3 regions of the Absiella sp. AM09-50 genome follow, and region 3 is predicted to be linked to each of the others. Evidence: predicted binding sites of a transcription regulator. Region 3 holds the regulator's gene; each other region holds the start of a gene.
The links. Region 3 encodes Rex, which represses fermentation and respiration genes when NADH is low (regulators of the CRP and FNR family bind a similar motif). Its sites were predicted from a motif close to GTGAANNNNTTCAC; they were not measured.
Positions count from the first base shown of each region.

Region 1: the regulator Rex is predicted to act here: its motif matches at 5,860-5,873, upstream of DW114_RS00225 (alpha-glucoside-specific PTS transporter subunit IIBC).
Region 2: the regulator Rex is predicted to act here: its motif matches at 4,936-4,949, upstream of fucO (lactaldehyde reductase).

Region 1 covers NZ_QVFI01000001.1:38,984-49,288, reverse strand. The annotation lists gene DW114_RS00250 (PDDEXK nuclease domain-containing protein) at 1-968, opposite strand, end outside; gene DW114_RS00245 (glycoside hydrolase family 13 protein) at 1,357-2,982, opposite strand; gene treB (PTS trehalose transporter subunit IIBC) at 2,969-4,405, opposite strand; gene DW114_RS00235 (hypothetical protein) at 4,605-4,937, opposite strand; gene treR (trehalose operon repressor) at 4,940-5,638, opposite strand; gene DW114_RS00225 (alpha-glucoside-specific PTS transporter subunit IIBC) at 5,911-7,461, shown strand; gene DW114_RS00220 (6-phospho-alpha-glucosidase) at 7,475-8,818, shown strand; gene DW114_RS00215 (PTS sugar transporter subunit IIA) at 8,820-9,278, shown strand; gene DW114_RS00210 (MurR/RpiR family transcriptional regulator) at 9,366-10,130, shown strand; gene DW114_RS00205 (ABC transporter ATP-binding protein) at 10,283-10,305, shown strand, end outside.
Region 2 covers NZ_QVFI01000043.1:10,794-21,098, reverse strand. The annotation lists gene DW114_RS20055 (hypothetical protein) at 1-299, shown strand, start outside; partial or broken gene DW114_RS20050 (DUF6994 family protein) at 438-1,145, shown strand; gene DW114_RS20040 (ROK family protein) at 1,219-2,205, shown strand; gene DW114_RS21860 (HAD-IA family hydrolase) at 2,202-3,419, shown strand; gene DW114_RS20030 (flavin reductase) at 3,478-4,101, opposite strand; gene DW114_RS20025 (TetR/AcrR family transcriptional regulator) at 4,255-4,806, shown strand; gene fucO (lactaldehyde reductase) at 5,036-6,187, shown strand; gene DW114_RS20015 (hypothetical protein) at 6,424-7,089, opposite strand; gene DW114_RS20010 (hypothetical protein) at 7,104-7,514, opposite strand; gene DW114_RS20005 (HAD family hydrolase) at 7,739-8,395, shown strand; gene DW114_RS20000 (HAD family hydrolase) at 8,467-9,282, opposite strand; gene DW114_RS19995 (DUF5696 domain-containing protein) at 9,406-10,305, shown strand, end outside.
Region 3 covers NZ_QVFI01000032.1:23,711-34,015, reverse strand. The annotation lists gene tsaB (tRNA (adenosine(37)-N6)-threonylcarbamoyltransferase complex dimerization subunit type 1 TsaB) at 1-350, shown strand, start outside; gene rimI (ribosomal protein S18-alanine N-acetyltransferase) at 352-801, shown strand; gene tsaD (tRNA (adenosine(37)-N6)-threonylcarbamoyltransferase complex transferase subunit TsaD) at 798-1,811, shown strand; gene DW114_RS18620 (redox-sensing transcriptional repressor Rex) at 1,964-2,596, shown strand; gene asnS (asparagine--tRNA ligase) at 2,903-4,288, shown strand; gene DW114_RS18610 (Gfo/Idh/MocA family protein) at 4,320-5,255, opposite strand; gene DW114_RS18605 (LicD family protein) at 5,423-6,232, shown strand; gene DW114_RS18600 (N-acetylmuramoyl-L-alanine amidase) at 6,247-7,557, shown strand; gene DW114_RS18595 (ABC-F family ATP-binding cassette domain-containing protein) at 7,588-9,432, shown strand; gene DW114_RS18590 (hypothetical protein) at 9,450-10,305, opposite strand, start outside.

The sequences.
Region 1 (10,305 bases), on a different contig from region 3:
TGTTCATTGCCATTCATAATGGAGTACTTAGCGATATCTGCATCCGTATCAGAACATAGCACAATTCCAATGGTAGGATTATCTCCTTCATTACGCTTTAATTCATCATACATCCTGATATACATATCCATTTGTCCTACATCTTGATGTGTGATTTTACTAGTTTTTAAATCAATTAATACAAAACATTTTAAAATATAATTGTAAAAAACTAAATCAATAAAATAATCTTGTTTCTCCGTGTGAATATGTTGTTGTCGTGCTACGAATGCATATCCCTTACCAAGCTCCATTAGGAATTTTTGGATATTTGATAAAATACATTTCTCTAAATCTGTTTCAGTAAAAGCACTATCAGATGATAATCCTAAAAATTCTGTAATCATAGGATTTTTGATAAATTCTAATTTATTTGGCCTATATGATTTTGTTAGTTCCTTCATTTCATTTTCGACTAATTCTTTTTGTTGAGATTTTAAAATCCGATAATAATATTGTGATGAAATATTTCTTTGTAATGTCCTTACACTCCAAGTTTCTTTTAAAGCTTCATTTTCATACCAGTTTCTTGCATTTGAATCGATCACTTGTGTTAGAATCAAATAATGTGACCATGAAAGTAATCTATTATCGAATTTTCCAGACAGTGTCTGGAAAATGTTTTGATACGCTTTATAAAAATTATAAAAGCTATACAAATTTGATTTTGTAAAACCTTTTCCATATTCTTGTGTCAGTTTTTTTGATAAAGATTTTATAACCTTTGCACCATATTCTGCTCTATCTTCACCTAACAGAAATTCCTCAAAAATACGTTTCCCTAATAACCAATTACGCTTGATCAATGATACATTCACACTAGAATAAGCATAATTTCTTGCGGATTCAATGATTGATTTTGTATCAGAAAAAATATCTTCAGATTTGATATACTCAATTTCATCTATGGAACTTCGTAGGTTATCCATATTATCATCTCCTTATTTTTATATGTATAAAACATGAAACTCCCTTGTTTCATAATACATCTATATTCCCTTAATTATTTCACACTTCCATTGTTATAGTTTTACGATTAATGACTTTTTATAATACCTTCCCATTATATCACGATTTAGCCAATCATAACCGTCATACATTTAATTTTCATAAATATAAATTAATAATCTAAATGAAGATATTCAATAAGAGTTATCTTATTTTCATCACACAATAAAAAAATCCTTTCTTATATAATAGGCTTGCCGACCACATATAAAGAAAGGAGAGCTTTCGCTCAATATTATTTTACCATTTTTTCTATTTTGTACATCTAAAAACGGTATGATTCCATTTTCTAAATCATACCGTTTTATATTACCCTTTAAATAATATCATTGCTTCATAAGCCCTTAACTGCTTACCATCTATCGCCTCATAATTATGTAATAACACCTGCATTCCTTCTATATCGATATCTGGAAATGCACAAGGTTTCTCAAAGAAATTCGCAATCACCACGAGCTTTTGATTATTCCAGTTTCGCTCATATGCAAAGATTTGATCACTAGTATCCAATAAATGATAATCTCCCTGTGAAAATATTTCCATTTCTTTACGCATTTGTATTAATCTTTGATATGTATAAAATATAGAATGCTTATCCTTTAATGCCTGATCTACATTTATTTCATGGAAATTTGGATTCACACACAACCATGGTTCATGTTTAGAAAAACCAGCATATTCACAATCACTCCATTGCATTGGGGTTCTTGCATTATCTCTACCCATTAAATGAATAGAGTGCATGATTTCCTCTTGTGTATATCCTTCTTCTAAACGTTCTTTATACATATTCAATGTTTCAATATCACGATAATCCTTAATATTCGATAACGCAATATTGGTCATACCGATTTCTTCACCCTGATAAATATATGGGGTGCCTTTCATCCCATGCAATACCATTGCCAACATTTTAGCACTTTCTACACGATATTTTCCATCATTACCCCAGCGTGATACAATTCTTGGTAAATCATGATTATTCCAGAATAATGAATTCCATCCTGTTCCCTCTAGTCCATACTGCCACTTGCTAAGTACCTCTTTTAATTCTTGAAAACGTAAACCTGTTACATCCCATTTTGGTGTCTTTGGCTGCTTATCTAATTTCATATGTTCAAACTGAAATACCATACTCAATTCACTGCCATCAGGATTGCTATACTGTTGTGCTTTTTCAATATCTGCACGCCAAGCTTCTCCCACCGTTAACAGATTTGCTTTCCCAAAGGTTGCCGCATTCATTTCTTTGATATAAGTATGTAATTTAGGCCCGTTTTCACGAATCATCTGCATTGGCTCTTTTCCAATTAATTCAATCATATCCATACGGAAACCACTGATTCCTTTATCAATCCAGTAGTTCATCATCGCATAGATTTCCTTTCGCATCTTTGGATTTTCCCAGTTTAAATCCGGCTGTTTCTTACTAAAGAAATGTAGATAATATTGCCCACATGCTGGCACATATTCCCATGCGCTTCCTCCAAAATCACTCTTTAAATCATTAGGCAGTACGCCTTCCTCGCCATCTACCCAGATATAATAATCATGATAGGGATTATCTTTGGACTTCTTTGCTTCTTCGAACCATATATGTTCATCACTGGTATGATTTACGACCAGATCCATAATGATTTTGATATCCATTGCATTTGCCTTTTCTAATAATTCATCCATATCCTGCATGGTACCAAATTCTTTCATAATATCACAATAATCTGATATATCATATCCATTATCATCGTTAGGTGATGCATAGACTGGACACAGCCAGATGACATCAGTGCCTAACTTTTTAATATAAGGTAAGCGTGAAATAATTCCTTGAATATCCCCAATGCCATCATCATTACTATCTTGGAAACTGCGTGGATAGATCTGATAGACAACTGCTTTTTTCCACCAGTCTTTTTCTAATTTATTTGTTTTCATCTTCATACTTTCTGGCAAATGCTGTTTTTGATAATATACATGTTACGATAAACACAACAATCACATCTACAATCATCAGAATACCAAAATATAACATACTGGTTGGCTGCATAGAAAGGATTGCAGGCAAGCCACCAACTCCAACACCGTTTGCCAATACACCTAAACTCATGGCGATTAAACCAGTAATACCTGAACCAATAATGGCACCTACAAATGGATAGAAGTATTTTAAGTTAACCCCAAACATTGCTGGTTCTGTGACTCCCAGATAACCAGAAATATATGCAGGCACTGCGATTTCTTGTACGGCTTTGTTTTTCTTATGGATATATGCGAATGCAAATACGGCAGTTGCCTGCGCAATATTACATAAAGCAACGATTGGGAATGTGAATAATCCCTGACCACTTGCGGCAATCTGAATATCAATAGGAAGCATTGCGTGATGCATACCTGTAATAACTAATAATGGATACAACATTCCATAAATACCGCCAAATAACCATCCAAATGAACTATTGAAACCAGCCATAATGACATCACACATAAAGTTACCAATTGCCCAGCCAACTGGTCCTAATACCACATGCGCTAATAATACAGTTGGAACGACAGAACAGAAAGGTACGATAATCATAGAAATTGCATCTGGTGCATGTTTCTTAAAGAATCGATAGATATACACAAACGCAAATCCTATTAGAATTGCAGGGATAACTTGTGACTGGTATCCAACCATTCGTACAGTAGTAAATCCAAAGTCCCAATAAGGTACATCTTCTGCGGCAGTAGACATCAATGCCCCTGCGCTTAATAATTGTGGTGATACAATCGTGATACCAACAATGATTCCAAGCATTTGATCAACGTGCATTTTCTTACAGATAGACCATACGATACCAACTGGAAGGAAGTTGAAAATGGCATCCCCAATCAGCCATAAGAATGAATCCACACCATTCCAGAATTGTGATATTTCTACTAATGTTTTTGTGCCTTCTTCAAAGAGCTTAATAGAATCAATAATGTTACGGAAACCTAAAATCAAACCTCCACAAATAATGGCAGGAATGATTGGCGCAAAGATTTCCGCTAGGTTTGCTAATGCTCTTTGTAGAAGATTCATGTTATTTTTTGCCTGTGCTTTTACTTCTTCTTTTGTGGCTTCACTTAAATGTGTATAGGCAATGAACTCTTCATAGAAGATGGATACTTTGTTGCCGATAATAACCTGAAACTGTCCACCCTGTGTAAAGCTTCCTTTGACAGAAGCAAGTGCTTCAATCTTTTTGACATCGGCTTTTGACTGATCTTTTAACGCAAATCTCATACGAGTTGCACAATGTGTTACGGAAACAATATTTTCTTTTCCTCCGACGTATTCTGTTAAGGATGCGACATCCTTTGTAAATTCTGACATATCTTTTACCTCTCTCTTTTCTACTTGTACGTACATGTTCATCTTAAGCGATTACATTATATCTTGTACGTACATGTTTGTCAACACCAATTCTAATTTTTATTTTTTATGATTTTTCACATGATATTCGCAATGTTTTCATTTTACGTATGATAAAAGCACGCTGTTCTCTTGCGTGCTTCTTTATGATAAAACCAATCTATATTATGCTATTTAGCTTTTCCAGTATCTCTTTATAATGATCTACCCAATCCATTCGCCCATTACTTTCAAACACAGAAATAAAGTATTGTATCCGATTAATCAATTCATCTTTTGTGATGGACACACGATAATTATCATTTTCAAAGAAATCATTCTCCAACCAATTATAAAGTTTATATGGTACCTGATTTTTATCCAAGCCCCATTCATAAACCTCTAATGGGCCAAATGACTTCGCTGATATTAAAACTGTATCGCCATTTTTTGAAGGAATGAAATCTGCTTTTGTGATATTCCAGCGATCAATAAATATATAATCTTTGTTCATAACTAACGTCTTTTTGCGATATCCATATATTCAAATTCTTCTGGATGATGATGTGATTCATTGTATTGAAATAATCGCCCATCTTGTAGATATCCATAACTTGTTAGAACGATAACCGTATTATAATCATCTAAATCCAGCATTTCATAATCTCGTGCATCTGCCTTTGCAGCACTTAATTTACGGGATGCGAAACCAATGCTCAAATTTAGTTTTTGTTCAATATAATCATAGACGGAACGCTGTGCGTCTTCTTTTGTTAAATCAGGAATTAATGAAATAGGGAAATAATCTTCATCTAAAATCATACGTTTTCCATTGATACTACGCACTCTGATTAAATGATAGATTTCTTCATTCGGATGTATTTGTAGACATTCTGCGATATCATTCCCTGCTTGGATTTTCTCCAATAATTTGATATCCGTTTGACTATCTTTTTCATGTTGTTCTATAAAAGAATCTAGTGTCATCACTGGAAATTCAAAATCTTTATTGCGCAAAACAGTAGTAGCTTTTCCCTGTGCCCTAATGATGAAACCATCTTCACTTAAATGCTGCAGTGCTTTTCTAACCGTATCTCTTGAAACATCATAAATCGCCATTAGTTCTTTTTCAGAAGGCAGTTTATCATCAGGCCATGCTCGATCCTGAATCTTTTTTAATATTTTTTCATATAATATCTGATGCTTTGGCTTCATAATATCTCCTTCCATTTATATTTTTATAATACTTTCATTTATCTGCTTAGCCTTTTTATTATATCATAATTCTACAAAATGTTTTTTATTGATATATATTTTAAAGACTCCTCTGGTAAATTTCCCATGGTTTTGGGAAAAGTCACAACCAATTATATCCAGTACCGAAAACGCTATCAAATCATTGTGCAAATATACTTTTATGGTATATTTATAACCAGATGAAAACTTTCGCGAAGACTCATCTCATCAAAAAGTAGGAGGAAATTATTATGATGGAGAAATTGCAACGATTCGGTGGCGCAATGATGGCACCAGTAATGTTAATGCCTTTTGCCGGTATTATTATTGGTTTTGCTACAATCTTTATGAATGCTGATATCATGGGATCACTAGCTGCTGATACTACGATATGGTATAAATTCTGGTCAATGATGTATGATGGAGGATATGCTATTTTCAACCAGTTACCTTTATTATTTGTAATATCTTTACCACTTGGTCTTGCGAAGAAAGCAAGTGGCAGAGCCGCAATGGAATCATTCGTTATTTATATTATTTTCAATTATTTTATTCAATCTTTACTGACATTCTTTGGCGCATCATTATTCCAAGTCGATTTTGCACAAGAAGTCGGTGGTACAAGTGGACTTACCATGATTGCTGGTATCAAAACATTAGATATGAGTGTGATTGGTGCCATTATGATTGCAGCGATTGCTGTATGGATTCATAATCGCTGGTATGATAAAAAATTACCTGGTGTATTAAGTTCTTTCCAAGGTTCCGCATTAATTGTGATCATTGGATTTGTATTCATGATTCCAATGGCATTTATTGTCTGCTATGTATGGCCTATGGTACAACATGCGATATTAGGCCTGCAAGACTTCTTATCAAGATCTGGCAATCTAGGTGTATTCTTATTTACTTTCCTTGAAAGAATCACAATTCCAACTGGTCTTCACCATTTCTTATGGACACCATTTGATTTAGGACCTGCTGTTATCGCAGATGGAAACTGGACACACTGGATGGCACATGTTAATGAATTTGCGGCATCCACAGCGCCATTAAAAGAATTATTCCCTACAGGTGGGTTTGCTTTATATGGTAACTGTGCCGTTTGGGGAATGCCTGCAATTGCTTTCGCAATGTATAAAACCGCGCGCCCTGAAAACAAGAAAAAGGTAGCTGCTATGTTGATTTCTGCGACAATACCAGCTGTATTATGTGGAATCACAGAACCAATTGAATTTACATTCTTATTCATTTCTCCGGTATTATTTGCGGTAGGTGCTGTACTAGCTGCCTTATTGTCTATGGTTTTATATATGTTTGGAGTCGTTGGTTATCAAGGCGGTGGCTTGATAGACTATATCACATACAACTGGATGCCAATGCTACAAAATCATGCTGGTGAAGTGGTCACACATATTGTGATTGGATTGATTTTCTCTGTTATTTATTTCGTAATATTCTACTGGGCAATCAAACGTTTTAATATTATGACACCAGGTCGTGAAGTGGATATGGGAGATACCGTTGCTTTAGGAAAGCCTTATGCATCAGGTGCAAATAGTATATTCCATGATGAAGCTGTAGGCTTCCTTCAAGCATTAGGTGGAAAAGATAATATTGTCACAGTAACCAATTGTATGACCAGACTTCGTTTAAGTGTAAAAGATGAATCGATTATTGCTGATGATGCCGAATTTAAGAAATACAACGCAAAAGGTGTTGTTAGAAAAGGCAAAGCCATTCAGGTAATCATTGGATTTGATGTTGAAAATGTAAAGAATGAATTTGAAAAATTATTATAGTGAGGTAAATAAAATGAATACTTTAGAAAAAAGCTCTGTTGTTATTGCCGGAGGAGGCAGTACTTATACACCTGGCATCATTTTGATGCTATTAGATCACTTAGATCGTTTCCCTTTAAGAAAAATCAAGTTTTATGACAATGATGAAGAACGTCAAAAAGTCATTGCTGATGCTTGTGAATTGATTATCCATAAAAACCATCCAGAAATCGAATTTCTCGCAACTTGTAATCCAGAAGAAGCATTCACAGATGTTGATTTTGTAATGGCACACATTCGTGTTGGTAAATATAAAATGCGTGAATTAGATGAAAAAATCCCTATGAAATATGGTGTAGTTGGTCAGGAAACTTGTGGTCCTGGAGGTATTGCATATGGTATGCGAAGTATTCAGGGTGTATTAGACTTAGTTGATTACATGGAAAAATACTCTCCTAATGCATGGCTGTTAAATTACTCTAATCCTGCTGCTATTGTTGCGGAAGCGATGAGAAGACTTCGTCCACATTCTAAGATTTTAAATATTTGTGATATGCCAATCAGTATTGAAAATAATATGCTGGAAATCCTTGGTTTTGAAAAACGAAGTGATATTGTCACAAAATATTATGGTTTAAACCATTTTGGCTGGTGGTATGATGTAAGAGATAAAGAAGGCAATGATTTAATGCCTAAGTTAAAAGAATATGTAAAAGAAAACGGTTATTTGGTACAGTCTGACATCGATTCCGCAAAACAACATGGGGATAACAGCTGGAATGAAACATATAAAATGGCAAAAGATATTTATGCTATTGATCCTGATACGCTGCCAAATACATATTTAAAATACTATTTATTACCAGATACAGTCGTAGAACATACAGACCCAAATTATACACGTGCAAATCAGGTAATGGATACACGTGAAAAAGAAGTATTTACTGCTTGTCGCCAGATTGTGGAAAAGAATGAATTCCGTGGTGATGAATTATCATTAGATGAACATGCATCTTATATTGTTGATTTAGCGACTGCTTTAAAATTTAATACCTATGCAAGAATGTTATTGATTGTAGAAAACAATGGTATTATTGAAAACTTTGATAAAACCGCTATGGTAGAGGTTCCTTGTTTAGTAAGTTCTGCTGGTCCTGAACCATTATTTGTAGGCACAATACCAACATTCCAAAAAGGTATGATGGAAGAACAAGTCGCAGTAGAAAAGCTAGTTGTTGATGCTTGGATGGAAGGTTCTTATCAAAAACTATGGCAGGCAATCGCCTTATCTAAAACCGTTCCAAGTGTTACGGTGGCAAAACAGATATTAGATGATTTATATGAAGTAAATAAAGCATACTGGCCGGAGTTAAAATAATATGTTTTTTAAGAAGAAGAAAAATACATTTATGATACCCGTAAGTGGTGAAATGATTCCGTTATCTATGGTCAATGATGAAACATTTCGCAGTGGAATGATGGGATGTGGCTTTGCGATTAAACCATCTTCACAAAACATTGTATCTCCTGTAGATGGCACGATTAAAATGATATTCCCTACTGGGCATGCGATGGGAATCAGTTTTCAAGATGGAAAAGAAATGTTAATTCATGTAGGTATTGATACTGTAGAATTACAGGGGCAAGGCTTTCAGGTAATGGTGAAACAAGATCAAAAGATATCTGCTGGTGATTCACTCTTACAAATAGATCTTCCTTTTATAGAAGAAAAAGGCTATGATTCCGTTATCATCATCGTTTTCCCTAATGAAAGTGAATTACATCTACCACAATTACCTAAACAGGTCACATGTAAAGAAACAATCACAATATTTTAAATGACAGATATTCTCTGTCATTTTCTTATTTTCATGCGGTAATTTCTTAAACAGTATGGTAAGATTATGTAAAAGCGAGGTGGCTTTATGCTGATAGAAGCAATCAATAAAAATTATGATAAATTAAATGCATCCGATATGCAAAGTCTTACCATCATAATGGATGATCTTTATGCCATAAAAGATATGAATATCGAAGAATTAGCAAAAAAATGTAATACTTCCAAAAGTACAATTTTGCGATTGACACAAAAGCTTGGATTTAGTGGTTTCAGTGAGTTTAAAAGCTGTATCAAATGGGATAATGCTGATAAATTTAAGAAAAAAGATACCAGTGATATACAAAATATCAAATTAGATTTTTTAAGTACCTGCCAGCAGATGGAAACCTCCACTGATTTAAAAGATATCGTAAAACTAATTCATTTATCTAAAAATGTTGTTGTCTATGGAACCGGACAAGCACAGCGTTATTGTGCTATGGAAATGCAGCGTATGTTTATGGAAGTAAATAAATACATCTATTATATTGGCGCCAGTGATGAGTTTCGTATGTTGTCAAAAAATCTGAATCCTGATGATTTTGTGATTATCTTATCATTATCAGGCAATATGGAAAAAATCAAAGATACCATGCAGCTTCTTCACCTAAAAGGCGTAAAGACCGCATCTATCACAAACTTTCATAACAATCCGCTTGCTTCTCTTTGTGATTATCGTCTATACGCTGTATCTAGTGCTGTCCCACTTGCTGGAAATGTTGACCATAATTCTTTTGTAAATTTTTTAACAGTATTGGAATATATATTTTTATCCTATTTGCGTGAAGTTGATAAACAAAAAACAATTTAGATAATATATGAAATAATATATCAAAACTCATAAATGCAACTTACCCCCTGTTTTATACCACTTGCATATCGCACAACCCCACTTAGCAGCTGCCATCTTGTAGCTGCTTTTTTCATGTTGTAAAGTAAGGTCACATAAAGGAGGAAGAAATAATGAACGTTATGGAAGTGAATCA
Region 2 (10,305 bases), on a different contig from region 3:
ATGGCAAGATGACATTTGATAAATCAAAAGTCTTATCATCCATTGCACCTGCATATGAAATCGCAAAGGAAGCCTTAAATATGATAAATTTAACCAATTATGAGAAAATCATATTCATCAGTAAAAGTCTTGGTACAGTTGTGGCAGGACAGTTGTCTAAGGAATATACTATGGATATTCAAAATATCTTCTTAACACCTTTAAAAGAAACGATACCTTATATGGAAAACAGTGAAGATGTGACCATCAGTGGAGATCATGATCCCATGTTATCATGCGATAATTTACAATTGATTTAAGAACAACCAATTACATCCTTTGTTTTTCCAAATGCCAATCATTCCTTAGAAGTGGAAAAGGATCCTGTTCAAAGCATTGATTATTTGCATCAAGTGGCAAAGATTTATGAAAAGATATGCGTATAAGGAATCTGGAAAATGAAAGAAACTATTGTAATCGATACGCAGTTTGATTTTACATCAGATTCACCAAGATATTGGGATCATTTCTGGGAAAACCGAGATGGATTAGGCGTAGGCAACAGTGATCCGGATGTCAGTAGTAAAACACTTCAAAAATATCATCAGATATTATGGAGTAAGCCTTTACCTAATGGAGAATTTATGAATTTAAAAATGGGTTCTGGCAGTCGATATTTGACATGGAAAGAGTTTCGTTTTGGGAGTGATTCCATTACTGCCAGTTTTCGTTATAAAGATTATAAACTGATGAAAGAAATTGAAAAAATGATACCTGATTATCACAGCTTTATGGAAGACTTTATCAGAAAAACATATACGATTGGTGGAATGATGATATTTCCTAAAAGACGTGGTGGAATCAATCAGACAAGAGGTTTTCATGCGCAAATAAGAGATCGATGGGATTTGACATTAGAATGTATTAGAAAGTATTAGGATTTTTTTGATCTGTTTGTGGATTTTAAAGGGTTTGTAGATTTTTTCTATTTACAGGATTGTGTAAATGAAAAGGAGGATTCCATTATTTTCTGGCTTAAAGATGATGGTTTTACTGGAAAAGTATTGCCTGAAACTGTAGATGAGTATGTGTTTTGGTTAAATCATAATCTGGAATTTGTAAAACGTAGAAATATAAGAATCCAAAAAGCGATAAAGAATAAGTGAAGCTGATTCACTTTTTCTTTGTTTTTTTATTGTATATTACTTTTATTATAGTATAATAAAAGTGGTGATGCTAATGAATAATCAAATATTAAAAGATGTGAAGAAACATCATTTATACAACATCATGAACGATTTATTGATTCATAAGGATGCAACAATGTCTGAACTTATTAGGCGTACTGCATTATCACAGCCAAGTGTAAGAAATATGATACGACTGTTGGAGGAACATGCAATGATTCAGGAAATTGGAAATGATGCATCCAATGGAGGGCGTTGTCCTATACGTTTTGCGATAGAGAAAAAAGACTATCGTATTTTATGTATTTACGCACAAACAAAAGGCATGTGTTATCAGCTGATTCATTATGATAAGCTGATAATGGAAGGAACATGTGGTCAAAAAGATGATGCGGCAATGGAATCTTATGTATTAGATTTAATTCATACACATGCGATAGATTGTTGTGTGATTGCTGTAGATGGAATCGTGAAAGATGATCAATATATCACAGATCATAAGGATACATTTGAACATCATAAATGGGTAAGCAGCTTAAAGAAACGGGTACAACAAATACCTGTTTATTTAGAAAATGATGTCAAAGTAATGCATTTAGGGCAATACTTTCATGAACCAATCTCACGTTCTTTCTATTTACATATCAATGAAGTCGGTATTGGAAGCTCTTATATGGAATTGGATACTCCCCTTTATGGTACGAATGGTTTGTTGGGGGAAATCGGATTGATTCCTATACAAGCACAGTCATTAAATCAACGCATTCGTTCATGTCAAACACAGGCACAATTCAATGAAGAAATGCTAACTTTACTTAGTATGATCATTACAATGCTGGATCCTAATCGTATCTATATATCACTGCAGGTCACATGGGCATATGAAGAAGAAATCATGAAAGATATGTTGAAACGATATATCCATATACCCTTGAAAAACAATATTCAAGTTGATGATGATTATCAAAAACGATTATTTGAAGGCATGGTTTATATTGGTATACAAAATATAATGAAGGAGAAAATAGAAAGACTATGAAAAAAACATACAAAGCGATTATTTATGATATCGATGGTACCGTGTTAAATACGCTGGCAATGAATATGTATCCTTTGATGAAAATCATTAAAGAAGAAACAGGGGAGGACTGGACTTATGAAGAAGTTTTAAAGTTTGCGGCTTATCCTGGAATGAAAGTCATGGAGGAATTAGATGTAAAAGATAAAGAAAAGACATATGCCAGATGGGTACAATATGTAAATGAGTATGAAGAAGGCGCAACCTTATATGAAGGCATGGAAGATGTATTAAAAGGCTTTCAGGCACATAATGTTTTACAGGCAGTTGTTTCTGCGAAAACCAAACAACAGTATCAAATCGATGTGGTAGAGAAAGGATTGGATCAATATATGTTTACCGCTATTTTAGCGGATGATACACAACAACATAAACCAGATCCACAGCCATTATTAGAATGTTTAAAACGTCTACAACTACAGCCTGAAGAAGTTATTTATATCGGAGATGCATTATCTGATTATCTGGCTGCGAAAAATGCACATATAGATTTTGGATATGCAATGTGGGGAAGTGTATCAAGTGAGGGAATTATAGATCCTGCATATACGTTTGAGAAGCCGTTGGATGTTTTAACTTTATTGGAAAAAACAGAAATGGAAAAAATGCTCGCAGGAGAATTATATGATTGTGGGGATCCTCAGCTGATGGCACAATGGCATAAAGCCAAGAATCTCATGCGCACATATAATCAATTAGATTCTGAAGATTCAGATGGTAAACAAAAGATTTTAAAAAGTTTATTAGGAAAATGCGATCAGGTATGGATTACCTCTCCATTTTATGTAGATTATGGCTGTAACATTTATATTGGTGAACACACGGAAATCAATATGAATTGTACATTTTTAGATGATAATAAGATCGTCATAGGAAAACATGGACTAATTGCGCCGAATGTAAATATCTATACAGCATATCATCCAACACATTATATGGATCGTTTTGGAGAAGATACAGGGGATGGTTTTCAATTCTGTAAAACTGAAACTGCACCTGTGATCATTGGTGATTATGTGTGGATTGGTGGAGGCAGTGTGATACTACCGGGTGTACATATTGGAGATAATGTTGTAATAGGCGCAGGAAGTGTTGTGACACATGATATCCCATCAAATGTTATCGCATATGGAAATCCTTGCAAGGTTATAAAAGAAAATAAACGTCAAAAATAGGATGAAAAAAAGGAAGTTTATGACTGATTGACACGTATCAGTATAAACTTCTTTTTTGTTAGATTTCTTCAAATACAGAGGCTGGAGCACCACATACAGGACAGATATAATCTTCAGGTAAGGTTTCACCTTCATAAATATATCCACAGATGGAACAACGCCAGCCTTTCTTTTCACTGTTTGCCTGATAACTGCTGGCATTCTTAGGTGTTGTACCATTTTTTACTTTGTGATAATACGCATAAGTCATCACTTCTTCATCAGATAAAATCTGTGCGTCTACAACTTCTCCAATGAATAACATATGGGTACCAATATCTAATTTCTGTACAACATTACAAGAAAGAAGTGCTGCCACATGTTCGTTTACATAAGGAATGCCACGTGCATCACGTTCATATGATATCCCATCAAATTTGTCATGATCTTTACTGCTTTGAAAACCAAAGCGTTTAATCATATCCATGGATACATCCTGTGTTAATACAGTTGCGTTAAACATACCGGATTTTTCTATTATCTGTTGTGTAAAATTGTTTTTATTGACCGCAACACTAACCTGTATAGGCGTTGCCGTCACCTGATGAAGGGTATTGACTACACATCCTGCATCTTTACCTTCATGGGTAGCTGAGATAATATATAAACCATAACTTAATTTAAACAATGCTGTTTCATTCATATTGAAATCCTCCTTTTTAAGAATTGTTCTTAATTTATATTTATAGTATGAACCAGAAAAGGGGTTTTGTATACTCAAATGCTCTTATATTTTTTCGTGATTATAAGAAAGGAATTTGGTATAATAGAAATACATAAAAAGGGGATGGAAACCGTGAAAGTACAAGATAAAACACGATTTAAGCTGGCAAAATCTATGAAAGAACTAATGAAAAGCAAACCACTTGATAAAATAACCGTCACAGATATCGTGGAAAACTGTGATGTCAGTCGTCAAAGCTTTTATCGTTTGTTTCAGGATAAATATGATTTGGTGAACTGGTATTTTGAAGTACTTGCCCAACAATCTTTTAAACAAATGGGTGTTTTATATACGCTAAAAGAAGGCTTGATGAAAAAGTTTCAGTTTATTGAACAGGAATATGTGTTCTTTGCGCAGGCATTTGCTTCACAGGATAATAATTCATTGATTCATTATGATTTTGAATGTATTTATAATTTCTATAAGAATCTGATTGAAACCAAAAATAAAGCACCATTGACTTCAGAATTATCTTTTCTCTTAGAGATGTACTGCCATGGTTCTGTAAGCATGACTATGGAGTGGATTGCGACTGACAGAAAACAGGCGATTGAAACAATCGTGGACTTATTGATTGAAGCGCTGCCTGATAAATTGAAGGAACAATTAAAAGAGTTATTGTAAGGTAAGAAAATATTATAATATGAGTATTGAAGATGAGAGGAGGGAATACACAAAAAGGCATCAATAGAGGCTTGCCATTGGAAAAACTATCCTACACATATATAAAAAAGATGTTTGATGATTCAAATTGTGAAAAATGTGACAAACATGAATATCTGTAACTTGCTTATGTGAAAGCGCTTTATTAAAATAAAGGTAGCGAAAAACAAAGAAAAAGGAGTGTTGAAACATGGCAAATCGCTTTATTTTAAATGAAACTAGTTATCATGGATATGGGGCAATCAAGGAAATTGTCACTGAGGTAAAAGCAAGAGGCTTTCAAAAAGGATTGATCGTTACTGATGCAGATTTAGTAAAATTTGGTGTTGTGAAAAAAGTAACGGATCTATTAGATGAGGCTGGATTACCTTACGAAATTTATGATAAAGTAAAAGCAAATCCATCTGTATCTGTTGTACAGGGTGGTGTAGAAGCATTTAAGCAGGCTGGCGCTGATTATTTAATCGCTATTGGTGGAGGTTCTCCACAGGATACTGGAAAAGGTATTGGTATTATTATCAATAATCCAGAATTTAGTGATGTCGTATCCTTAGAAGGTGTTGCGCCTACAAAAAACAAAGCGGTACCAATGATCGCAGTTGCTACTACTGCTGGTACTGCCGCAGAAACTACAATCAATTATGTAATCACAGATGAAGCAAAACGTAGAAAATTTGTATGTGTGGATACACATGATATTCCAGTTGTGGCTATCGTTGATCCTGATATGATGAGCAGTATGCCAAAAGGTTTGACAGCATCTACTGGTCTTGATGCATTAACACATGCCATTGAAGGTTATACAACCTTAGGCGCATGGGAATTAGCTGACACATTAAACTTAAAATCTATTGAATTGATTGCACGTTCTTTGCGTAAAGCAGTAGAAAATGATCCAAAAGGTCGTGAAGATATGGCACTTGGACAATATGTCACAGGTATGGCATTCTCTAATGTTGGATTAGGCGTTGTTCATGGTATGGCACATCCATTAAGTGCATTTTATGGTACACCTCATGGTGTTGCCAATGCGGTATTATTACCATATGTTATGGAATTCAATAAAGATTATACTGGTGAAAAATTCCGTGAAATTGCACGTGCAATGGGTGTAGAAGGCGTTGATGAAATGAGTCAGGAAGAATATCGTCAGGCTGCTATTGATGCAGTACGTCAATTATCTTTAGATGTAAACATTCCTCAGACATTACATGAAATCGGTGTAAAAGAAGATGACTTGGAAGACTTGGCACATGCGGCAATGGCTGATGTATGTACTGGAGGCAACCCTAGACCTTGTACATTTGAACTGGTATTAGAAGTGTATAAAAACGCGTTTTAAAGTTATTAGAGATACGTATGGAAACATATGTATCTCTTTTTTATGGAGGAAGGTCAAGATTCATTTTTAAGTGATTGCATTGGATGATCTGAAGGAATTCAGTGATATTTTAAAAGAAACAATCCAGAATTTATATAAGACAGGAATGTAGGGATATTTGAAAAAATAAATCTGATGAAATGCATACACAAATGTTTTTTATGAATAGAAAAAGTATCCAAATCAGATACTTTTTGCTAGTGGTGTTCTTTTTTCATAGCATGATAACCAATATATACTGTCCATATATAAGCACAAGTCTTTGGAATCATCAACATGCCAATCATCGGTACGATATCTGCGAATAAAACGACGGGAAGATAAAAACCAAAGCTGATGACAATCGTTAGCCACATATATTGAAAGTCCTTATCGTGGTTTTCTTTTGCACTATTATAAAACAAGTATATAATGATGAATCCCATAATTGTAAATGGTATATTGCGATAAATGCCCCAGGATAATGAAGAAGCAGCACTTGTCCATGCATTTTGTGGGAATAGACACAAAGCAATACGAATGATTGCTAATACATAAACTGCAATTGTAATATTGTTTTTACCCTGAATTTGATAGCGTAAGCGCCAAACATAGTATAAGATGATGTAAAATATCGTCATTGTTATAGATGTGATAAATTTTCCTATCCCAAGTGCAAACGTATAATCCTGTAGCCCTGTTGTACATAAAGCAAGAGCTCTTGGTACTAAGTGGAAAGAATCACCAAGACCTAAGACGATAGCCATAATACCAAATAACAGATATTGTTTATTTCCATTGCTTTTTTTGATCATGAGAAGTCCCAGGATCATGACACCAGTCAGATAGATACTGTCAAATAATGTTTCAATAATTGCCTGCATATGCAATTCCTCCTTTATCTTTGAAAATTCAGATATTTATGACCAAAGCTTGCACCAGCGAATACCAGCGCCAGGCCTAGTCCTGTATAAAATACTGCGATAAATAATTGTGGCATTAAATGGAAGTTTCTAATCAGAATACCAAATGTCATCATAAATGCCATGATACAAAAGGATTTTATATCAAAGAAATTCCAAAAGTACTGTTTCTCAGTGGTATATTGTTTGATACGTATGGTATGTTTTTGTACCAGCTTTTGAAAAATCATTGACCAGAAAACAATGAATATAATCAAAGATAAAATGATATTGATAATGGATATATACCCTTGATAAGAAAGAAATCCTATACGGGCGATATTAATACCGGCAATCATCCATACCATGCTGGCAAGTAGTAATAATGTTTTATTTTTTACTTTCATAGTGTCCTCCTTTTATATTATGAACAATGTTCATTTTGATTTAAAATAATAACCCACATCAATTTTTGTGGGATATTTATATATGTGAACACTGTTCATATTGATGATACAGCGGTTTTGTATTTTTGTCAACACTTATAGATAAAACAAATTTCCGCCTGTATGTATCTTTCATATTGAAGAAAGTCATGATATAATCAAACCCGTTGAAAGAAGGAATGTTCATGAATATCAAAGCAGTAGTTTTTGATTTAGATGGATTGATGATTGATAGTGAGCGTCTTGTGCAAAAGACGTGGAATATAGCGGGAGAAGCGATGGGATATGGCCAGTTGGGTGAACATATTTATCACACCTTAGGCTTTAACGTGCAAAAAAGAAAAGCATATTTTCAAGCAGTATATGGACAGGATTTTCCTTTTGATGAATTTCGTGCAAAAACAAGAGAAGCATGGAATACAGCTATCGCAAAACAACATGTTCCTGCCAAAAAAGGATTATATCATCTATTAGATGTATTGAAACAGCATGATATTAAAATGGGAGTGGCGACATCTTCTTCTAAAGAATATGCTTTCGGAGAATTAAAAGATAAGCAAATTGATGCGTATTTTGATGCCTTTGTATTTGGCGATATGGTTAAGGAAGCAAAGCCATCTCCTGAAATATATCTTCGCTCTTGTGAACTCTTACAGGTGGAACCAAGGCATGCAGTTGCGTTAGAAGATAGTAAACATGGTATTCGTTCTGCCTATGATGCAGGAATGATGAGCATATTTGTGCCTGATCTTGTAAGTGATTCATCTGATATTGATGATATCATCAGCGCAAAATTAAAGGATTTAGATGAAGTTGCGCAATGGATTTTGAAACATAAGTAAAAAGAAGTCACGAGTATATACTTTTAAAAAATAAAACAGCACATCTTTTTATATAGGAAAATGTGCTGTTTTTATAAGATATAATGTGTAATCGCCTCTGCGACTGCACCTTCATTATGATCTTTTTCACAGACATAATCAACGATATCGAGCACATGGTCACTGGCATTTGCGACCGCAACACTGATACCAGCAGCTTTCAACATCGAAATATCGTTATCATTATCACCAATCGCCATCGTTTCTTCCATAGGGATATGAAGATATGCAGCAAGTTGTTTTAAGGCAGTTCCTTTATCTACGCCAATAGGGTTGAGTTCTAAATAGCGATTGCTGGAAAATGAATGACTCACTTTATTTTCTAACAGTGGCTGCATGTTCTTCGCAATATTTTGTAATATTCGTAAATCTTGATTTTCAAATAAGATTTTCACAATAGGTTCATCTTTTAAGAAATCAATTGAATCATCTTCACAAATGATCGCATCATCTTTAAACATCATCAGCCATTGCTTTTCATCATCATTTAAATGGAAGGCATAGACGTCATGATCTGTAAAGACTTCAACACAGACATCCTGTGACATACCATAGGTAAACAAGGCATTCGCAAGTTCAAATGAGAAATGATGAAAACAAATATGTTTAAAATCTTTATTTTCTACAACGATTCCGCCATTATTGCTGATGGTATATTCATTCGCTTTTTGATAACTGTCTAATTGTTTTAAAATGGTATCCATGCTTGTATATCCTCTTCCACTGGCACATACAAAATAAATACCAGCATCTTTTGCTTTTTGGATAGCATCGAGGTTAGAGCGGGGAATGTTTTTGTGTACATCTAATAAGGTTTCATCTAAATCACAGGCAATCAATCGTATCATAGCATATCCTCCATAAATTCGTTCATCATTATAACATGCTTTTTCATGAAAGACAGTATTCTTATGTAAACATTGCTTGCAATTTCCTGAAGCATCATAGTATCATGTTGTTAGGTGATGGAAATGAAAGAAAAAATAAACGATATGATATTGGATTGGGATGTAGATCAACATCTGCGTATATGTGCGGATGGAGTATTATGGGAAACGATTCCCGAACAGGCATATATGGAGCATGATACAGAAGGCAGGATTTATTTAAAAGATGCATTGCATAAGACATTAAGAAAAATTGATACAGGATTTTCAAAAGGTATGCTGATGGAATTATCAGATTTTAGGCAGAGTGAAATTGCTTTGGCATTAAGTGTGAGTGTGGATATAACTAGCAATGAAGTGTATTGCTCCTTATCTACGATAAAAGAAGATCATCAGATTCATAAAATCAATTGGCCAGCGCCATTTACTTTTGAAGAAAAGAAGGATACCTATTATACGTTATTGACTGTGCAACAGGGAATTTTGTTGCCAAATACATGGGAAAATGAAGTAAAACGTTTACCATTTCATGGACAGTTTTGTTGTGCAGACGCATATATGCCATGGTTTTCTCAGATAAAAGATGGAAATGGATATATCGCAATCATAAGGCAGCCTTGGGATGCAGGATATGACATAGATCATCCAGCCAATGGACCTTATACACATGTTGGGGTATATTGGCTATCCTCCCTTCATGAGATGCGCTATACCAGAACAATCAGTTATCAGTTTGTAAAACAGGCAGACCATAATACTATGTGTCAGATATATAAGCGATATGTAAAGGAAATCGGTCATTTCACTACATTAAAAGAAAAGGCAATAAGAAATCCTCATGTGGAAGATTTAATTGGGTGTATGTTTGTGCATAAAGGTATTAAAACACATGTTTCAAAGAATTCTGATTTCTTTGATCCTCAAAATCCGGATAAAAACAACTCTTTGACAACATTTAAAAAGCGGGAAGAAGAAGTTAAGGAA
Region 3 (10,305 bases):
AACATATCCCGTTATATTGTATATCAACCTTGCAATTATATGCAGGAGTAAATGATCATGTATTCGTTATGCTGGATGCGAGAAGTTCTCGTGCATATGCTGGTAGTTTAAATCATGGAGTGTTTGACAAAGAAGAATGTATCATGAACCTGGATGAAATTAAAGCCTACTTAAAAGAACATCCAGATTTAAAAGTAATTGGGGATACTTCTTTGATCGATATGGAAACAACAGATATTGATTTTATTGAAAATTTTAAACTTTTGCGTCCTTACGCAAGAAAAGTGGAAAACATTCATATCTTAACACCACGTTATTTAAAAGACCAGAGTGCCTATATGGTAAAATAGTATGCTGGAAGCATTAAAAAAAGAAGATCTTGATGAAATCGTTGCAATTGATGCTATTTGTTTTCCTGCGCCATGGAGTAAGGAACAATATTTATATGAATTAGAAGAAAATGATTATGCCTTTATCTATGTGTTAAAAGAAGAAGGCAAAATTATTGGATTCATTGATTATTGGGTTACTTTTGATATTGCACAATTAGCGAAAATCGCTGTCTTACCGCAATATCGTGGCAAGCATCTAGCACATCTTTTAATGGATCAAATGATAGAAGATGTGGAAAGAATGCATTGTGAAACATTGTCACTAGAGGTTCGTGTCAGCAATATTGCGGCACAACGATTATATGAATCATACGATTTTATCAATGTAAATACGAGAAAAGGGTATTATCATGATAATGGGGAAGATGCCTATGTTTTGGTAAAGGCCTTGAAAGGAAGCTGTTTATGAAAGATACGTATATTCTTGCGATTGAATCCAGTTGTGATGAAACGGCAGTCGCAATCATAAAAAACGGAAAAGAAGTATTGGCAAACGTCGTCGCTACACAAATTGATGTACATAAAGATTTCGGTGGTGTCATTCCTGAAGTTGCAAGCCGTATCCATGTGGAAAATATTTCTATGGTCATTGAAGAAGCTTTGAAACAGGCAAATATGGAAGTAGAAGATATGGATGGTATTGCTGTGACACAGGGACCTGGTCTGGTGGGCAGCCTGCATGTAGGTGTACAAGCCGCTAAAACGCTGGCATGGGCTTTTAATAAACCTTTGATTCCTGTGCATCATATTGCTGGACATATCTACGCAAATCGTTTGATTGCGGATTTAAAATTTCCATTGCTAGCCCTTGTAGTATCTGGTGGACATACAGAATTAGTCTATATGAAAGATGAATGGAGCTTTGAGATTCTTGGTACGACCCAGGATGATGCGATTGGTGAAGCTGGAGATAAGGTTGGCCGTGTTCTTGGACTTCCATATCCTGGCGGTGTTTATGTGGATAAACTTGCGAAAGAAGGAAAGCCTGTTTATCAATTAGCAAAACCTAAGACCGAAAATGAACTTGATTTTTCATTTAGTGGTTTAAAGAGCAGTGTGTTACAGTTTATTGATCGATGCAAACGTAAAGGAGAAAGCTTTGTACCTGCAGACCTTGCGGCATCTTATCAGGAAACGGCTTTTGAGGCATTATTGCTGCGGGCAAGAAAAGCAATTGAACAATATCATCCAAAGCAGATGGTACTGGCTGGTGGTGTTGCGGCGAACTCTTGTCTGCGTGAAAAAGTCAGTGTGGATTTAACAAATCAATATCCGGATGTTGAGTTTATTATTCCACCACTTTCTTGTTGTACCGATAATGCGGCAATGATTGGTGTTGCCGGTACGGTGGCATACCTGCATGGCGAGCGTGGAGATTTTGATTTAACCGCAAATCCGGGAATGGAATTAGAGCGTTAAATTTTCAGACAGCAGCATTTGCTGTCTTTTTGTTAGCGTATAAGAATTTATGATATGGTTATTATAAAATATGTGAATGTTTTGCATGTTAAACTTATTAATTTATTCACAAATAGAAAAATTCGTGGTATACTAACTCATAGGTGATATACATGAGTGAAAAGAACGTACCAAAGGCAACGCTGCAACGATATCCTGTATATTTGAAGGCGCTGCGAAAATTACAAAGTTCCGGTGTGGAACGTATCATGTCTAAAGAGTTGGCGAGTGTTGTGAATATTGAGCCAACTACCATTCGTCGTGATTTCTCTTTCCTTGGCAATCTTGGAAAACAGGGCTATGGGTATGATGTCAACCGGCTGATTGAAATTTTTAATCAGGAACTAGGTATGGATTTTGATGAAAAGATCATACTGGTAGGTGCAGGCAACATGGGACGTGCATTGATGAAGTATAATAAATGGGATTATGTCGTTGGTGAAATTTCCTGTGCATTTGATATCAATCCAGATCGTCAGGGTGTTCGTTTTGGTATTCCTGTTTATGATATCAGTGAGCTGGAGCAACGGGTTCCTGATGGCTGTCGTATCGCTATTCTTGCGATCAGTGATAATATTCAACAGACCGTTGATCGTTTGATTGCCTGTGGCATCATTGGACTAATTGACTTTACACATGAACATATTCAGATTCCAAAGGGCGTTATATTAAAGAGTATTGATGTTGTAACGTCTATTCAGGAGCTGGTTTTTGAAACAAACAAACTAAATATCGGACATTTGTAAAAAAAGCTTGTAAAATGGAGGATACTTGTGGTATCATCTAAACAAGAGTTGAAATACAAGGAAACAGGACGAAATAAGATTGTTTCGAAAAAAGCGATTCTGCGGTTGGTGAAAGGCAGAACGAAAGGCTTATGGAGAACACCTGTGGAGTAGAATCGGAGAACTAAAGTAGACGATTTCGTCAGGCATACGTTACATGCTAAAAAGATGCTTTATGCTATGCATGAAGAATCAGGATGGCACCGCGCTAAAACAAGCGTTCCTGTGATGGGAACGTTTTTTTTATGATAAAAAGGAGGAAATAACATGTTTGAATTTATGACTATTCGCGAACTATATGAAATCGTATTAAGTGGATCTCATGTAGAACTAGACTCAATGGAATATGTACAGTTACAGGGATGGATCAGAACAAATCGCTGCAGTGGGAAATTAGGCTTCATTGAATTAAATGATGGTACGTATTTCCGCAATGCTCAGTTAGTGTATACACAAGATTTAAAAAACTTTAAAGAAGTGGAGAAATATCCTACAGGTGCAGCTTTAACTGTTACTGGTAAATTTGTGTTGACACCAGAAGGAAAACAACCATTTGAAATTCAGGTCACTGAAGTTATATTAGAAGGTGATTGTGATCGTGACTATCCTTTACAGAAGAAACGTCACAGCTTTGAATATATGCGTGAAATTGCACATCTTCGTCCTCGTGCAAACACATTCTATGCAGTATTTCGTTTGCGTTCTGTATTATCTATGGCTATTCATGAATTTTTCCAGAACCAAGGATTTGTGTATGTGCACACACCAGTAATTACTGGAAATGATGCAGAGGGAGCTGGTGAAACATTCACTGTTACAACACGTGAAGATACAAACTATGAAGAAGATTTCTTTGGAAAGCATGCTTCTTTAACTGTTTCTGGACAGCTGCATGTGGAAGCATTCGCTATGGCATTCCGTGATGTTTATACCTTTGGCCCTACTTTCCGTGCAGAAAACTCTAATACGACACGTCATGCTTCTGAATTCTGGATGATTGAACCTGAAATCGCATTTGCGGATTTAGATGATGATATGAATCTGATTGAAGATATGATTAAATATTGTATCCAGTATGTATTAGATAATGCACCTGAAGAAATGAAATTCTTTGAAAAGATGATTGATAAAGAATGTATTGATCGTATCACAAAGGTTATGAACAGCGAATTTAAACGCATGACATATACAGAAGCTATCGAAGAATTGAAGAAAGCTGATGTAAAATTTGAAAACAACAAAATCGAATGGGGCATGGATCTTCAGAGTGAACATGAACGTTACTTATGCGAAAAAGTTGTAAACGGTCCTGTATTCTTGATTGATTATCCTAAAGATATCAAAGCATTCTATATGCGTATGAATGAAGATGGTAAAACAGTGGCTGCTTGTGACTTGTTAGTACCAGGTGTAGGAGAACTTGTTGGTGGAAGCCAGAGAGAAGAACGCTATGATGTATTAGCTGAACGTATGAAAGAAATGGGTATGGAAAGTGATTCTTTACAATGGTACATGGATTTACGTCGCTTTGGTGGATGTAAACATGCAGGATTTGGTCTTGGCTTTGATCGTATGTTGATGTATCTGACTGGTATTTCAAACATTCGTGATGTTGAACCATTCCCACGTACACCAAGAAATTTATTATATTAAAAGAAAAACTGCTGGAAATTCAGCAGTTCTTTTATATTTGCCTGATAATCTGGTTCACTAGTTGACAACAAATGGTGCTTCTTTGTGCGCTCATTACAGGACTTTCTAATAAACCCTTTGAGATACATTCATTTATATGGAGAACTTCATATTTCATTTCATAGCGGCATGGATAGATGATACGCTTGATATGATCTTGCTGGATGATACGATATTCTCGTGCTCTCCAATATAAAGGAACTTCAATATAGCCATTTGTGAAATAAAAAATGGCTTGTTTTTTTGTGTCGCCTTTCATGGAAATCGTGCTGTTGATGAGTACATCATCCATAATCATAGAAATACTTACACGATTGCATGTGCCATTTTCTTCTTTCGTGCCTAATGCACTTACATGAATCGTATTTGGCTCTATCAAATAATCCAGCAATTCAATGGTATAATTGGCACTTCCATATACGACACCACCCTGCATTGGATCATGCATCCATGTGGCAGTTGGATTAGGAAAACTGGAAGATAAGGATACTTGATGTAAATCGCCCAGCTGTTTTGTTTTAATGATATGATAGATATCCTGCATCACAGGCAGAAACAAGCTTTTTTGTGCTTCCATCAGGAAACATCCTTGTTTTCTGGCGTAATAGAACAGATCTTTTCCATCTTCTGGATCTAAAGCAATAGGTTTTTCACATATAACATGTTTTTTATAGGATAAAGCTTTTTTGATTTCTTTTACATGATTCGCATTGTTATTGGAAATATATACGATATCCACATCAGGGTCCAGATATATTTCTTCATAAGATCCATATGCTTTTGGTATTGCATATTGTTTCGCTTTTTCTTGTGCTTTTATCAAACTTCGTGATGCGATTGCTTCAATGATATCCCCGTTTTCTAATATGCCATGGAGAAAACGATCTGTGATGCTGGCACAGGATATCAAACCATAGTGTAATTGCATAATCATCACCTCTTGGCTTTATTATAACGCAAGGAGAACCATGCGTATAGGAGGATTTTTGTAATATTTCCTGGGAAAATTACTGAAAGTCTTTCAAAATTGTGATATTTTATGAAAATGATTGTGAACTCGACTATTTTCCTCTATAATATAACCTGGTGATTAATGTGAAAGAATATATATTAAAAGAAAAAGAAGACGGCACAAAGATAACAGTACGCCAGCTTCAATTAGTACTGTTACAGATGCTGAAGGATATAGATGAAGTATGTCAAAAAAATGATATTCCTTATTGGATGACAGGAGGAAGTGCTCTTGGCGCCGTTCGTCATAAAGGATTTATTCCATGGGATGATGATGCGGATATTGGTATGATGAGAGAAGATTATGAACGCTTCCTGAAAGTTGTGGATCAGCTTGGAGATAAATATGTAATCCAAAGTTTTGAATCACACAAGGAATATAACGTATTGATTCCGCCTATGAAGATTCGTTTGAAAGGTACATATTGTAGAGAAGCAAATTTCCTTTTGAAAAATAAATGTAAAGACAGTGATGGAATTTTTATTGATGTCTTTATTATTGATCACGTAAGTGAAAATCAGACAAAGGATGTTTTCTGGAGATGTCGCAATGGGTTGTTAATGGTATTGATTGCCTTTTTTGAAAACCTGCATATCAATCCTTATCTGTTGAAAAAACGTTTTGTACGCAATGCGAAGAAATATGGAGAAATCAATAAAAACAGTCCAATGGTTGGTTATGATCTGACATGGACCTTTAATTCTTTTTTCCATCCGGTAACTTATCCATATGACAGTATTTTTCCTGTTCAGTATGTGGAATTTGAAGATACAAAACTGCCCATTCCAAAGAATGCGGACTATATGTTGAATGCAGAGGTTGGCGCAAATTATATGAGTTTTCCACCAGAGAAAGCACAAGCACCAAAGCATATCAAAGATATTGAATTATAAAGGAGGACGAAACGATGGCATATGCACCAAGACAAAGAAAATACCGTATAAAATTAAAAATACTGATTCCACTGTTATTGCTGATTGCTCTTGTGATTTATGCCGGTGTTTCTGTCTTTTTAGTAAAAGAAGAAAAAAAGACCTCTTTTACGGTATGTGGTTTTACACCGGAGAAAACGGTATCTGTTTTAAATAAAAAAAGTGCTGAAATCATGAGTGTATCGGATTATCTATATTATGGAGAATCCTTAAATCTTTTTGATCAAAGCTATTCTCCACTTCATAAAGATACGATGGCTAGTAAATCTGTGGTTCTGCATAATGTATGTGATGATAGTGAAGTGACAATGTCCATGGGGAATACAGTGGATCAGAAAATTGTCTTACAAAACATCAAAGATGGATTTTATGAAGTCAATGTGATTGATAATATGATAAAAAAACGTGTTGTATTTGCCAATCCTGTGGAAAGCAATACCTTTACTACCGCAAAACGAAATGGCAAGGTACAAAATGTCAGTATTATCGCAGATAAGGATCTTTTAAAAGACCAGAATATCACAATGGATCAAAACTATATGTTTTTAAATATCACCAGTAAAGAAGCAAATGATGATCAAATCGATGTATTGATAGATCCTTATGGAATGAATGTCGATGTACAAAATGTTCCAGATAAAGGAAATGAAGCCAATGGTCTGGTGGAAAATGATGAAATGTATGATGCGGCAGTAATTATGAAAAAAGAACTTGAAAGTTATGGTCTGCGTGTAGAAATCACAAAGGATAGTAAAGATCAGGTCATTGAAACATATGGGGAGGATGGTCGTCTTTCAAAAGGATATAAGAAACAGGCAAAATATTATCTTTTCCTGCGGTTCAATGCAAATCCATCAAGTGAAGCCAATGGTATGGAAATTTGGCATTCATCCTATAGCAGCGCTACACTTGCCCGTAATATGATGTATTATATGGAAAAAGACAAGGTAGTGAAAGCTGGCTCCTTGTATTATACCAATCCTAGCTGGCCTGGAATTGTCACAACAAGCCTGACCCAAGGACGTTTGGATAATGAAACGATTTATGATTTAAACCTGCAGTTAAGGGAAAGTGGAGGTCGTGCTACACTTGCTGGTCGATATTCACAAACGAGTGCAGAAGCCAACAAGAGCTTTAAAGATGCCAATGGCATGCAGGGTGTAGAGCTTGATTTTGCGTATATCACAAATGAGGAAGATGCCGCAAACTGGAAGAAAAATAAAGAGAAAATAGTAAAATCATGTGCAAAAGCATTTGCATTAAGTATTAATGTGCTAGAAGGATAAAATTAATAAAGAGATAGATAGGTGATGATTATGAAGTATCAGATTCATAAGGGAACAAAACAATTCGGTGCGGATGTCATCTTTGAAGATATTCAATTTGAAATCCGTAATACGGAAAAAATCGCAATTGTCGGAAGAAACGGATGTGGAAAAACCACATTGTTAAAAGTGATTGCGGATATAGAGCATTTGGATAAAGGAGAAATTCATGCAGAGAGTGCCTTAACCATTGGGTATCTTGCACAGACGACCTTTTCTAATGAGAATGCCCTTGTGGAAGATGAATTAGAACATGCATTTGATAAAGTAAAAGAACTTGGAAAACAATTAGAGCTTGCGACTACACAGATGAGTGAGGATCCAAGTGAAGAAAATATGAATCGTTTTGCGAATCTACAACAGCGTTTTGAAGAAATGGGAGGTTATACCTATCATTCAGAACTAATGACGATTTTCACAAAATTTGGTTTTCAGGAAGAAGATCTAAAACGAAGCATAGCAACTTTTAGCGGTGGTCAGAAAACAAGACTTGCTTTTGTGAAACTGCTGCTTAGCAAACCTGATGTATTGTTGTTAGATGAGCCAACAAACCATTTAGATATTGATACGATTGAATGGCTGGAAGGCTATGTAAAACGTTATCCTAAAGCAGTTGTACTGGTATCTCATGACCGTATGTTTTTGGATGATGTCGTTGATGTTGTTTATGAAATTGAATATGGTGTCATGCGTCGTTACCCAGGCAATTATACCAATTATGTCAATGCCAAAAAAAGTGATTTGGAACAGCAGAAAAGTGCTTATGTTCGCCAGCAAAAAGAAATTCAGCGTATGGAAGAACTGATTGAAAAGTTCCGTTATAAAAAGAATAAAGCAGCATTTGCGCAAAGTAAAATCAAATATTTAGATCGTATGGATCGTATCGAAGATCCAAAAAGCGATGAAAAAACGTTTAAGGCTCGTTTTACGCCAAATGTTCGTGGTGGAAAACGAGTATTGGAAGTCAAAGATTTAACCATTGGCTATGATCATCCTTTATGTACGGTCAATTTAGAAGTTATGCAAGGGCAGAAAGTTGCCATCATTGGACCGAATGGAAAAGGAAAATCAACCTTGATGAAAACCCTGATGCAGCAGATTCCACCTTTATCTGGGGGCTTCTTACTGGGTCATCAAATTGAAATTGGTTATTTTGATCAGGAGCTTGCCCAGTTTGATACGACCAATACCGTCATAGAAGAAGTATGGAAAGACTTCCCAGATTTAAATCGTACAGAAATCCGTACAGCGCTTGGCTGTTTCTTATTTAGCGGTGATGATGTGTTTAAAACCGTTGACTGTTTATCCGGTGGAGAAAAAGTGCGTTTAAGCTTTGTGAAACTGATGTTATCTCATCCTAATCTTCTTATGATGGATGAGCCGACTAATCACTTGGATCTGATTGGCAAAGAAGCTTTGGAGGATTCCTTAAATGAATATGAAGGCACCATGCTGTTTGTCAGCCATGACCGATATTTTATCAGTAAACTAGCTACTGCTATTCTTGTGATTGATGATGGAAAAGCAACTTACTATCCATTAACGTACAATGAATATATGCACAAAGAACCAATTCAGGTGGTAAGTGCCAAAGAAGTCAAGGTAGAAGAAAAGCCAAAACGCCAAATCAATTATGGAAAAGAAATCAGTAAGCTGGAAAAGAAAATCGAAGTCAAAGAAAAGGAATTGGAAGATTTAAGAGAATTACGTTTTGATCCAGAATATTATCATGATGTAAAGAAGATGGATGCTTTAGATGCCCAGATTGATGATGTTCATAATGAGATTGAACATTTGATGGAGCAATGGGAAGAATATAGTGAGCTTATGGGATAAAGAAAAAACGATGAATTTCATCGTTTTTTTATGCTTCTTTGGGCGTAATTACAGCTGATACACGCAACTAATATATAAAATAATGTAACATACAATGGATAAAAGGAAGCCTGTTCTTTAATGAAAAAAGCACTGTGAAATAAAGCAATCAAACTGTACCCATCTAAAAAATGAAAGCCTGTGAAATACAAGATCAAAGGAAAAATTACAGTCAGTGTAAAAAAGAAAATGACATAAATTTGTTGTTTTAATTTCACGGATAAGCCGAATATGATGCAGACAGCACTCTCTATAGCAATCAATTTACAACACCACATGATTATTAAAAACTGTAATATGCTCATACCTTCTGGCAATGTAGAAAAATATGTGAAAGAAGTAATTGAGGCTTGTATGTTTGATAGACCATACATTTCATGTACATGATAGAAATCAAAAGAAAATGCTAATAGCGTAAAAATCAGGCCACATATTAGTGCAATACTTAGCTTCACTTTAAATAAATGATACCTTCCTTTACTTGTCGTGTAAATCAACTGGTCATGATGTTGATGATATTCATAGCATTCAAAATTAGATAGCATCAAAATAAGGAAAGTTAAAGCCAATATGGCCGGGATGGCATTGGCATGATCTTGAAAGAACAGGTATTCATATCCAAAAGGAACCATCATCTGACGATTTTTACCTTCTTTCACATATTGATATTGCGCTTTTATATTCGCAAATGTTTCTTCACCATATAACTGTTGTGTGAGTGGTTCTATCATCTCTTGTAATTCTTGTTTTGAAATTTTATGCATATCATATTGTTTTTGCAGCCCATTTATTTGATGATGCAGCTGCTCATAATATGTATCCTGTTTATTTATA